Regions from separate parts of the Bradyrhizobium sp. HKCCYLRH2060 genome, predicted to be linked through region 2. Evidence: riboswitches for the same ligand, from Rfam matches in the RefSeq annotation. Region 2 holds a riboswitch; the other holds the start of a gene.
The links. A riboswitch is a leader RNA that binds a small molecule or an ion and turns the genes downstream of it on or off. The one in region 2 is predicted to bind cobalamin.
Positions count from the first base shown of each region.

Region 1: linked by a shared signal. The riboswitch ahead of ACQR10_RS29535 (HupE/UreJ family protein) and the one ahead of ACQR10_RS23440 (TonB-dependent receptor domain-containing protein) in region 2 are both predicted to bind cobalamin.

Region 1 covers NZ_JBNPUK010000021.1:47,152-51,816, forward strand. Annotated here, with positions in the region: gene cobN (cobaltochelatase subunit CobN) at 1-554, opposite strand, end outside; gene cobW (cobalamin biosynthesis protein CobW) at 564-1,601, opposite strand; gene ACQR10_RS29530 (DUF1636 domain-containing protein) at 1,622-2,017, opposite strand; gene ACQR10_RS29535 (HupE/UreJ family protein) at 2,021-2,653, opposite strand; cobalamin riboswitch at 2,773-2,965, opposite strand; gene cobU (bifunctional adenosylcobinamide kinase/adenosylcobinamide-phosphate guanylyltransferase) at 3,000-3,536, shown strand; gene cobO (cob(I)yrinic acid a,c-diamide adenosyltransferase) at 3,553-4,161, shown strand; gene ACQR10_RS29550 (cobyric acid synthase) at 4,166-4,665, shown strand, end outside.
Region 2 covers NZ_JBNPUK010000012.1:253,177-257,841, reverse strand. Annotated here, with positions in the region: gene ACQR10_RS23445 (DUF2336 domain-containing protein) at 133-1,245, shown strand; cobalamin riboswitch at 1,452-1,669, shown strand; gene ACQR10_RS23440 (TonB-dependent receptor domain-containing protein) at 1,781-3,841, shown strand; gene ACQR10_RS23435 (hypothetical protein) at 3,909-4,487, shown strand; gene ilvC (ketol-acid reductoisomerase) at 4,569-4,665, opposite strand, start outside.

The DNA of each region.
Region 1 (4,665 bases), on a different contig from region 2:
GTGCCGCGGTCGCGCGCGAAGCCGACGATGGAGCCGAGCGCGAGCGGCTCGCCAAACGGCGCGTCACCGCCAAGCAGGCTCGCGAGATAGTGCAGCGCCTCGCGCGCATTGCCGACGCCGCCCTCGTGCAGATAGCCGTAGAGCCGCGACGTCGCGTCTTGCGGCAAGGTCGAGAGCTCATCGAGCCGGTCGTCGGCGCGATCATCGCCCGGCAGTGCCGCGAACAGAATGTTGCGGCTGCGGCAGGCCGACGCGATGCGCTCCAGCCCGTAGCGCCAATAGTCGAGCCCGCCGAGACAGCGCACGACGACGGCGCGCGCGCCGAGCACGACGCGGTCGACGTAGAGATCGACCGACATCGGATGCTTCAGCCGCTTCAGGCTGGCGAGGCGCAGGCTCGGCAGCTCGGTCGACGTCGCGGTCCAGGCTTCGGCCAACGCCGACAGGTCGGTGTCCGAGAACGACAGCACGACGATCTCGGCCGGCGACTGCGCAAGATCCACGGCCTGTTCGAGGTCGTCGAGATCCCCGCCCGTTGTCGCCAGCAGGTGCATCGGTGGCGCCTACCCTGTGATCAGGCTCTGGATGGCGGCGGCATCGAGGCCGCGCTCGCCGATGATCACCAACCGCCCCTGCCGCGATTCGCCCGAGCGCCACGGGCGCTCGAACTGATGCTGGATGCGGCTGCCCACGGCCTGCACGAGGAGGCGCAGCGGCTTGCCGGCAACCTCCACGAACCCTTTCACCCGCAAGACATCATGCGCATCGACGGCGGCCGCGATGCGGTCGACGAGCGCATCGGGCGAGGCCTGCGCCGGGACGTCGAGCACGAAGCTCTCAAAATCGTCGTGATCATGCTCGGCCTCGTTGTCGTGATGCGACGGCCGGGCGGCGAGATCATCCTCCGCCGCGGCGCCGAGCCCGAGCAGCACCGACGCCGACAGCCTGCCATGCTCGGTCGCGATCACCTTGACGGCGCGCTGCACCTTGGCGGCAATCTCGGCGGCGACATCCTTGCGCTGCTCCTCGCTCATCAGATCGCTCTTGTTCATCACGACGAGATCGGCGCACAGCAGCTGGTCCTCGTAGACCTCCTCCAGCGGGTTGTCGTGATCGAGCGAGGCATCGGTGGCGCGCTGCGCCGCGAGCGCTTCCGGATCGTCGGCGAAGCGGCCCGCAACCACCGCCGGGCCGTCGACGACCGCCACGACGCCGTCGACCGTGACACGCGTCGCGATCTCGGGCCAGTTGAAGGCCTGCACCAGCGGCTTCGGCAGCGCCAGCCCCGAGGTCTCGATCACGATATGCTCCGGCGGCTCCTTCTGATCCAGCAGGCTCCTGAGCGCGGGCACGAAATCGTCGGCGACGGTGCAGCACAGACAGCCGTTCGACAGCTCGACGATGCGATCCTCCGGACAGTCCGGCACGCCGCAGCCCTTCAGGATGTCGCCGTCGATGCCGACGTCGCCGAACTCGTTGACGATGATGGCGAGCCGGCGGCCGTTCGCGGTCTCGATCAGATTGCGCACCAGCGTCGTCTTGCCGGCGCCGAGAAAACCGGTGACGATGGTGCAAGGCGTCTTGGCGAACGACTTCGTCATGGCGATGCGATCTCTCGGTTTCAGCGTGGCGCCGACAGCGCAGGCACGCGCGCGACGGTGTTCTTGCGGATGTATTCCGGGCGCTCGCGCCAGGCCGGCAGGCCCGCATCATGGCGCTGATGCAGCTGCGCGAATGCCAGCACATCCCGCGCATGCAGATCCGGATCGAGCGCGCCGAGCACATAGGTCCATTTGCCCGGCGCCGTCACCGCAACCGTGCACGCACGATTGCAGTTCGACAGGCACTCGACACCGACAACGGTGACGCCGGCGCGCTGCGCGGCCGGCACCGTCTCGATGGCTGCGAGCAAACGGGCACCGGCCCGCGGCTCGTCCGGCGGCGCAGCTTCAGGCGCCTGCGTGCGGCAGGTGACGCAGACGAACAGCGTCGTCTCTCCAGTCTCCGATGCGATCATCAATCAACCGATCACGCCGGCGGCCGTTGCGGCGGCAACGCCGCCCACCAGCACGATGGCAGCGCCCGCGAGCCGCAGCGCCAGCGGCGCAGCCGCCTTGGCCTTCGCCGACAGCAGCCTAGTGCCGAGGAACGCACCGGCCGCGATGACGGTCTGGATCACGAGCAGCCCGGCGAGATAGGCTCCAAGCGGAGAGTTCTCGGCGCCGACGATCGATTCACCCAGCGCATATCCGTGGACGAGGCCGGTCACGGCGAACAGGCCGGCAACCGGCAACACGCCGAAACGCCCACGCATCACCACCACCAGCCCGACCACGGCGGTGGTCAGGCCGACCAGCAGCTCGGCAGCGGGGATGTTGGCCTTGGCCACATGCAGGCCGACGCCCGCGATCATCGCGGTGGTGAAGGCGAGCACCGGCGCGAAGCCGCGGCCCAGAAGAGCTGCAACGATGCCTGCGCCCACGATCGCCGCCAGATGGTCGATTCCGATGATGGGATGGCCGAGGCCGGACAGCATCCCCTGCGCAAACGTCTGCGGCAGCTTGCCGCCCATCATGTGATGCGCGAAGGCGGGATCGGCGGCGAGCAGCAACAGGCTCGCGGCTGCAAAGGTCGTGGTACGGGTCAACTTCATGGCCGTCTCCGTCGCTTGCCGGCTCCCCAGAGGACCGGACGATGCGCTGCATCCGACGGCATCCCGCCCATCCCGGCGGGATCAGAACCAGCATCGCGACTCCCCGCGCGACGGGTCGGCCAACAGCAATGTCGACGGCAGGTCTCCTGGCTCTCGGGTCGCTGCATCAGGCCACCTTCCCGGTTTCCCAGTGGTGTCTTGGCCTCACACTCGCCGATTACAGTTGCGGGGGCAGCCACGGCCTTGGGTCAAGAACCCGCACCGTGTTCCCTAAATCTCTCCTTTCGGAGAACCGTCATCTGTTAGATACGGGTCGCGTCAAAGCCCGTCAATCGGAATCGTCCCCATGGTCCCTGCCCCGCCGCACCCCGTCCTGCCGCGCCTGACGCTGGTGCTCGGCGGCGCGCGCTCGGGCAAGAGTCGCCATGCCGAGACCCTCGTCACCGCCTACCCGCCGCCTTGGACCTATGTTGCGACCGCGCAGGCGTTCGACGCCGAAATGACCGACCGGATCGCCCAGCACAAGGCGCGCCGCATTGAGGGATGGCAGACGCTGGAAACGACACATGATCTCGCCGGCCTCATCCGGGCACATGGAGATTCGGGCACGCCGATGCTGATCGATTGCCTGACGCTCTGGCTCAGCAATGTGATGCTCGCCGACATGGACGTACCGGCCAGATGTGCCGAGCTGATCGATGCGCTCAGGAGCGCGAATGGCCCCATCGTGGCCGTGTCCAACGAAGTCGGGCTGGGCATCGTGCCGGACAATGCGCTGGCCCGCGCCTTTCGCGACGCCCAGGGTCGACTGAACCAGGACGTCGCGGCCGTGGCCGATCGCGTGATCCTGATGGCGGCAGGACTGCCGCTGACTTTGAAGTGACAAGGAGAACATGCCCGTGACCGAAAGCGCCGACAATTCCCGCCACAAGGCGAAGATGGAGAACCGCAAGGCGGTGCAGGATGCCGAGGTCGCCTCCAAGACCGTGGAGAAGGGCCTGCTCATCGTTCACACCGGCAAGGGCAAGGGCAAATCGACGGCGGCGTGGGGCCTGATGCTGCGCGCGATCGGCCGCGGCTTTCGCATCGGCATCGTGCAGTTCGGCAAGGGCGCGTGGGAAACCGGCGAGCGCAAGGCGATCGAGACGTTCGGCGACCAGGTGTCGTGGCACACGCTCGGGGAAGGCTTCACGTGGGAGACCCAGGATCGTGCGCGCGACGTCGCCGCGGCCGAGCGCGCCTGGGCCAAGGCAAAGGAGCTGATGGCGGATCCGTCGATCCGGCTGCTCGTTCTCGATGAGCTCAACATCGCGCTGCGCTACGATCATCTTGATATCGCCGACGTCGTCGCCACGCTCGCAGGGCGCCGTCCCGATCTGCACGTCGTCGTCACCGGCCGCAACGCCAAGCCGGAGCTGATCGAGGCCGCCGATCTCGTCACCGAGATGAACCTCGTGAAGCATCATTTCGCGGCCGGCGTGAAGGCGCAGGAAGGCATCGAGTACTAGGCTCATGAGCGCGCGCGCCATCATGTTCCAGGGCACCGGCTCCGACGTCGGCAAATCGCTGATCGTCGCTGGGCTCGCGCGTGCGCTGACCTTGCGCGGCCTGAAAGTGGCGCCGTTCAAGCCGCAGAACATGTCGAACAACGCCGCCGTCACCACGGATGGCGGCGAGATCGGCCGCGCCCAGGCGCTGCAGGCGCGCGCGGCGCGGCGGCCGATGACGGTGCACATGAACCCGGTGCTGCTGAAGCCGCAGAGCGAGATCGGGTCGCAGGTCGTGGTGCAGGGCCGCGTGATCGGCAACGCCAAGGCATCGGCCTATCAGGCGATGAAGCCGCAATTGATGAATACGGTGCTCGAGAGCTTTCACCATCTGGCTGCTGATGCCGACATCGTGCTGGTCGAAGGCGCCGGCTCCGCCTCCGAGATCAACCTGCGCGCCGGCGATATCGCCAACATGGGTTTTGCCCAGGCGGTGCAGATTCCGGTGGTGCTGATCGGCGACAT
Region 2 (4,665 bases):
TCCGGAGTACTACGCCCTCCGCCCCTAACGCATTGTTATCGCCCGTGCCGAAAACTGCCCCGGCCGAAAGCCTTGCAGCGGATCCCACACGCGTTGCTGTCGCTCCGGCAATCCGGACCAACGAGCGCGATCGTGTCACAGCCAGAACAGCTTCCGCTTTCAGAAAACTCCATCATCACCGAACTCGAAGAAGCCGTCCGCAGCGGCTCCTCGGCGAAGCGCGTCAACACGCTGCGCCAGGTCACCAACCTGTTCCTGCATGACGGCGAACGCCTCAGCGAGGACCAGATCAAGGTGTTCGACAACGTGCTGTGCATGCTGGTCTCGCGGGTCGAGACCCGCGCGCGGGCCGAGCTCAGCAAGCATCTCGCGCCGGTCGACTATGCGCCCGTCGAATTGATCCAGCAGCTCGCCCGCGACGATGAAATCTCGGTGGCCGAGAACGTGCTGATGCACTCGAGCCGGCTCACCGAGCATACGCTGGTGGAGGTCGCGGCGACCAAGGGCCAGGATCACCTGATGGCGATCTCCAGCCGCCCGCATCTGACCGAGGCGGTGACCGACATCATCGTCGACCGCGGCGAGCGCCGGGTCATCCGCAAGCTCGCCAACAACCAGACCGCGCGCTTCTCCGAGACCGGCTATTCCGGGATGATGGCGCATGCCGAGGACGACGACGAATTGTCCGAGATCATCGGGCTGCGCATCGACCTGCCTACCAAGCATCTGCGCGACCTCCTGCGCCGCGCAACCGAAGCCGTGCGCGCCAAGTTGATGGCCTCGGCGCCGCCGGCGTTGCAGCAGGAGATCAAGAAGATCCTCAAGGCGATCGCCGACGTTGCGCGCAGCGACGGCGGCCTGATCGGGCGCGACTTCACGCTGGCCGAAGAGGCCGTCAAGCGCATGAAGGGGCTGAACGAGCTCAACGATGCCGCCATCGCCTTCTTCGCCGAGACCCGCCGCTTCGGCGAGGTGTCCGCCGCACTCGGCCTGCTCAACAACGTCCCGACCGAGATGATGGCCAAGGTGCTGGAGGGCCCGCGCACCGACATCGTGCTGATCCCCTGCCGTGCCGCCGGGCTGGCCTGGTCGGTGGTGGCGAAGATCCTGACCCACCGGCCGATCAAGCACGCCATCGACAGCGACACGCTGAAGCTCGCGGAACGCGACTATTCCCGCCTGTCCCTCGACACCGCCCAGCGCACCCTGCGGTTCTGGATGGTGCACAACAAGGTCGAGAAGTAAGCGGCGCTCGCAAGCGATCCGCGCCGGAATTGATTCGCGCCTCACATCCCGCTGTCGTCCCTGCGAACGACAGCTGTGGGGCGTCGCGGGCGCCGGGTATCTCACGCCGAACGCGGCGGCCGAGAGAGTTCGCCACACGCAATCCACGCCAGCGCGTTATCGCCAGGAGATCACCGGGCGCCGGATTGACTTTGGTGCGCCCGCACTCCTACGGTGACGGCGACGGTGCCCCTCGACCGGGGCTCAATAGGGAATGCGGTGCCGGAGACGTCTCGCAAGGGACGTGACCGAAGGCCGCAGCTGCCCCCGCAACTGTAAGCGGCGAATCTCGCGTCAGAGGCCACTGGGAAATCTCGGTCCCGGGAAGGCGACGTGGAGGTGACGACCCGCGAGCCAGGAGACCTGCCGTCAGCCGTGGTCACACGCGAGGATGCCGGTCGGGGCGTTATTGGCATCGTTTTCAGGCAGGCCTGCAAAGGCGTGCATGAGACCTCGTTCGCGGTGACGTGCCACTGACGTCATGCCGAGGTCACTCGTGTCTCCCGTTCCCCATGCCAGGCGCCGTCGCGCCCTTCTGTCGTCGTTCTGCCTCCTCTCGTCGTTCGCGCTGCTCGGTCCCTCCCCCGCAACGGCGCAGCAATCCGCCTCGCCCGATCTGCTGCCGCCGGTCGAGGTCGACCCGCCGCACCGGCCGATCGCTCCGAAACCGGCCATCCCCCGCAGAGCCGGCAACGCCGCGCATCAACAGATGCCGGCGGCAAAGCCGGAATCGCCGGCCAGCCCGCCCGTCGCGGTCAGCCCGGCCGGCATCGTGACGCCGGTCGCCAACGTCGCGAATGCGATCACGGTGGTGACCGACAAGGACATCGCCGCGCAGCAGGCCCGCACCGTGCCGGACATCCTGAGCACCGTCCCCGGATTGAACGTCGTGCAGGCCGGCGGCCCGGGCGGCCAGACCAACGTCTTCATGCGCGGCACCAATGCCAACCACACCAAGCTCATCATCGACGGCATCGACGTCGGCGACGTCACCAACGGCAACGGTGCGTTCGATTTCGCGCATCTGCTCGCTGCCGACATCCAGCAGCTCGAGGTGCTGCGCGGGCCGCAGAGCGGGCTGTACGGCTCCGATGCGATCGGCGGCGTGATCTCGGTGATCACGCGCAAGGGCGACGGCCCGGCGCGGGCGACCGCCTCGGTCGAGAGCGGGTCGTTCAAGACCTTCAACCAGTCGGCCGGCGTCAGCGGCTCACAAGACAATGTCAACTACGCGGTCAATGTCGCGCATCTGCACGCCGGCGATGTGCCGGTGACGCCATGGCAACTGCTCCCGGCCGGGCAGAAGGCGATCGGCAACGCCTACGACAACGTGACCGCCTCGTCCAAGCTCGGCGTCGATCTCAACGAGGCCTGGACGTTGAACTCGGTGATTCGATACACCGACGCCACCCTGCTGTTCACCGGCGACAGCGGCTTTCCCGGCGTTCCCGATGCTATCAGGAGCAACCACACCGTCCACCAGCTGGGGACGCGCGAGGAAGCCGTGTGGTCGCTGCTCGGCGGCCGCATCAGGAACTATTTCGGTGTCAACTACGTGAACAACTGGTCGTCCGATCTGACGGCGGGCAATCCCGTGGCCGCGGTCGCAACCGGCGAGCGCATCAAATATGACTGGCACGCGGTGACCGAACTGGCGCCGCACAACAATCTCGTCGTCGGCCTCGAGCGGCAGACCGAGCGGCTGAAAACAACTGATCTTTCCGCCGAGAACGGCAACAAGGCCGGCTTCATCGAGCTGCAGACGGAGTTCGCGAAACGCTGGTTTGTGGTCGCGAGCCTGCGCAACGACGTCAACGACCAGTTCGGCGGCCATGGCACCTACCGCATCGCGCCGGCGGTGATCCTGCCGCTCACCGGGACCAAGATGAAGGCCAGCTACGGCACCGGCTTCAAGGCACCGACCTTGAGTCAGCTGCACCAGGATTTTCCGGCGTTCAACTTCTTCGCCAATCCCAACCTGAAGCCGGAGCAGAGCACCGGCTACGACGCCGGCTTCGAACAGCCGCTGTTTTCCGATCGCATCCGCTTCGGCGCGACCTACTTCCACAACAGCATCACCAACCTGATCAATTTCAACGCGACCTTCACCTCCTATGCCAATGTCGGCCTCGCGACCACCGAAGGCACCGAGAGTTTTGTGGCGGCGAAGTTGACCGACCGGATCTCGCTGCGTGCGGACTACACCTTCACCCGCGCGGTCGATGCGGCCACCGGCCAGCAGCTATTGCGGCGGCCGAAGGAGAAATGGAGCGCCACGGCGGTGTGGACACCACTCGATGCGCTGACGCTGTCTGCCACCGTGCTGCGCATCGGCAACTGGCTCGACGTCAGCCGCGACGGCATGACCACGGGCCTCGTCGCGCCCGGCTACACGGTCGTGAACCTGCGCGGCGACTACGCGCTGTCCAACCAGGTCAAGCTGTTCGGCCGGATCGATAATCTATTCAACCGCCAGTACCAGAACCCGACCGGGTTCCTGGCGCCCGGCTTCGGTGTGTTCGGCGGCATCCGGGTGGCGACATCAGGCGTGCACTGACGGCATACCGCGGCGGCTGACAGCCACCGCGAAACTGGACTACAATTCCACCAACAGGAGATGTTCCATGGCTCTAGACACTCTCGACCGCTCCCCTTCCGAAGTTCGCCTTGCGCCCGTCCCGCAAGCGCATGCCGCGACATTCTGCTTTGCGCTGCTGACAGCGGCCTGCGCGCTGGCGAGCTTTGTGTTCGCCTGCGCGACGCCGTTTGCGGCCTTCGCCGTGATCGCCGCCGCCATGCTGCCGCTGCGCTCGGCGCTGCCGGCGATGCTCGGCGCCTGGCTGGTCAACCAGGGCATCGGCTTCGGCGCGCTGCACTATCCGGTGGATGCCAACACGCTGGCCTGGGGCGCCATGATCGGCGTCGCGGCGCTGAGCGCCACCGTTGTGGCCCGCCTGGCGCTGGCGACCTTGCGCACGGCACCAGCGCCGCTCGCATTTGCCGTCGCGCTCCTCAGTGCCTACGCCGCCTATGAGCTGGTGCTGCTGGCCGCCACGCCCGCGCTCGGCGGTGCGACGAGCTTCGCCCTCCCGATCGTCGCCCGCCTCGGCCTGACCAGCGCCGCCTGGCTGGTCGGCCTCGTCGCCGTCAGCGAGATCGTCCGCCTGCTGACCCCGCTGGTCTCGCGCCGCGCGGCCTCCTGACCGGCGGCCATCTCCTAGCCACCAAACAAGAACGGCGGGCCTCGGCCCGCCGTTCTCATATCCGATCGTCGTCGCAAGAGCTCAGTTCTTGCTCTTGTCGACCAGCGCGCCCTTCTTGATCCAGGGCATCATGTCGCGCAGGCGGGCGCCGACTTCCTCGATCGGGTGCTGGGCAAGC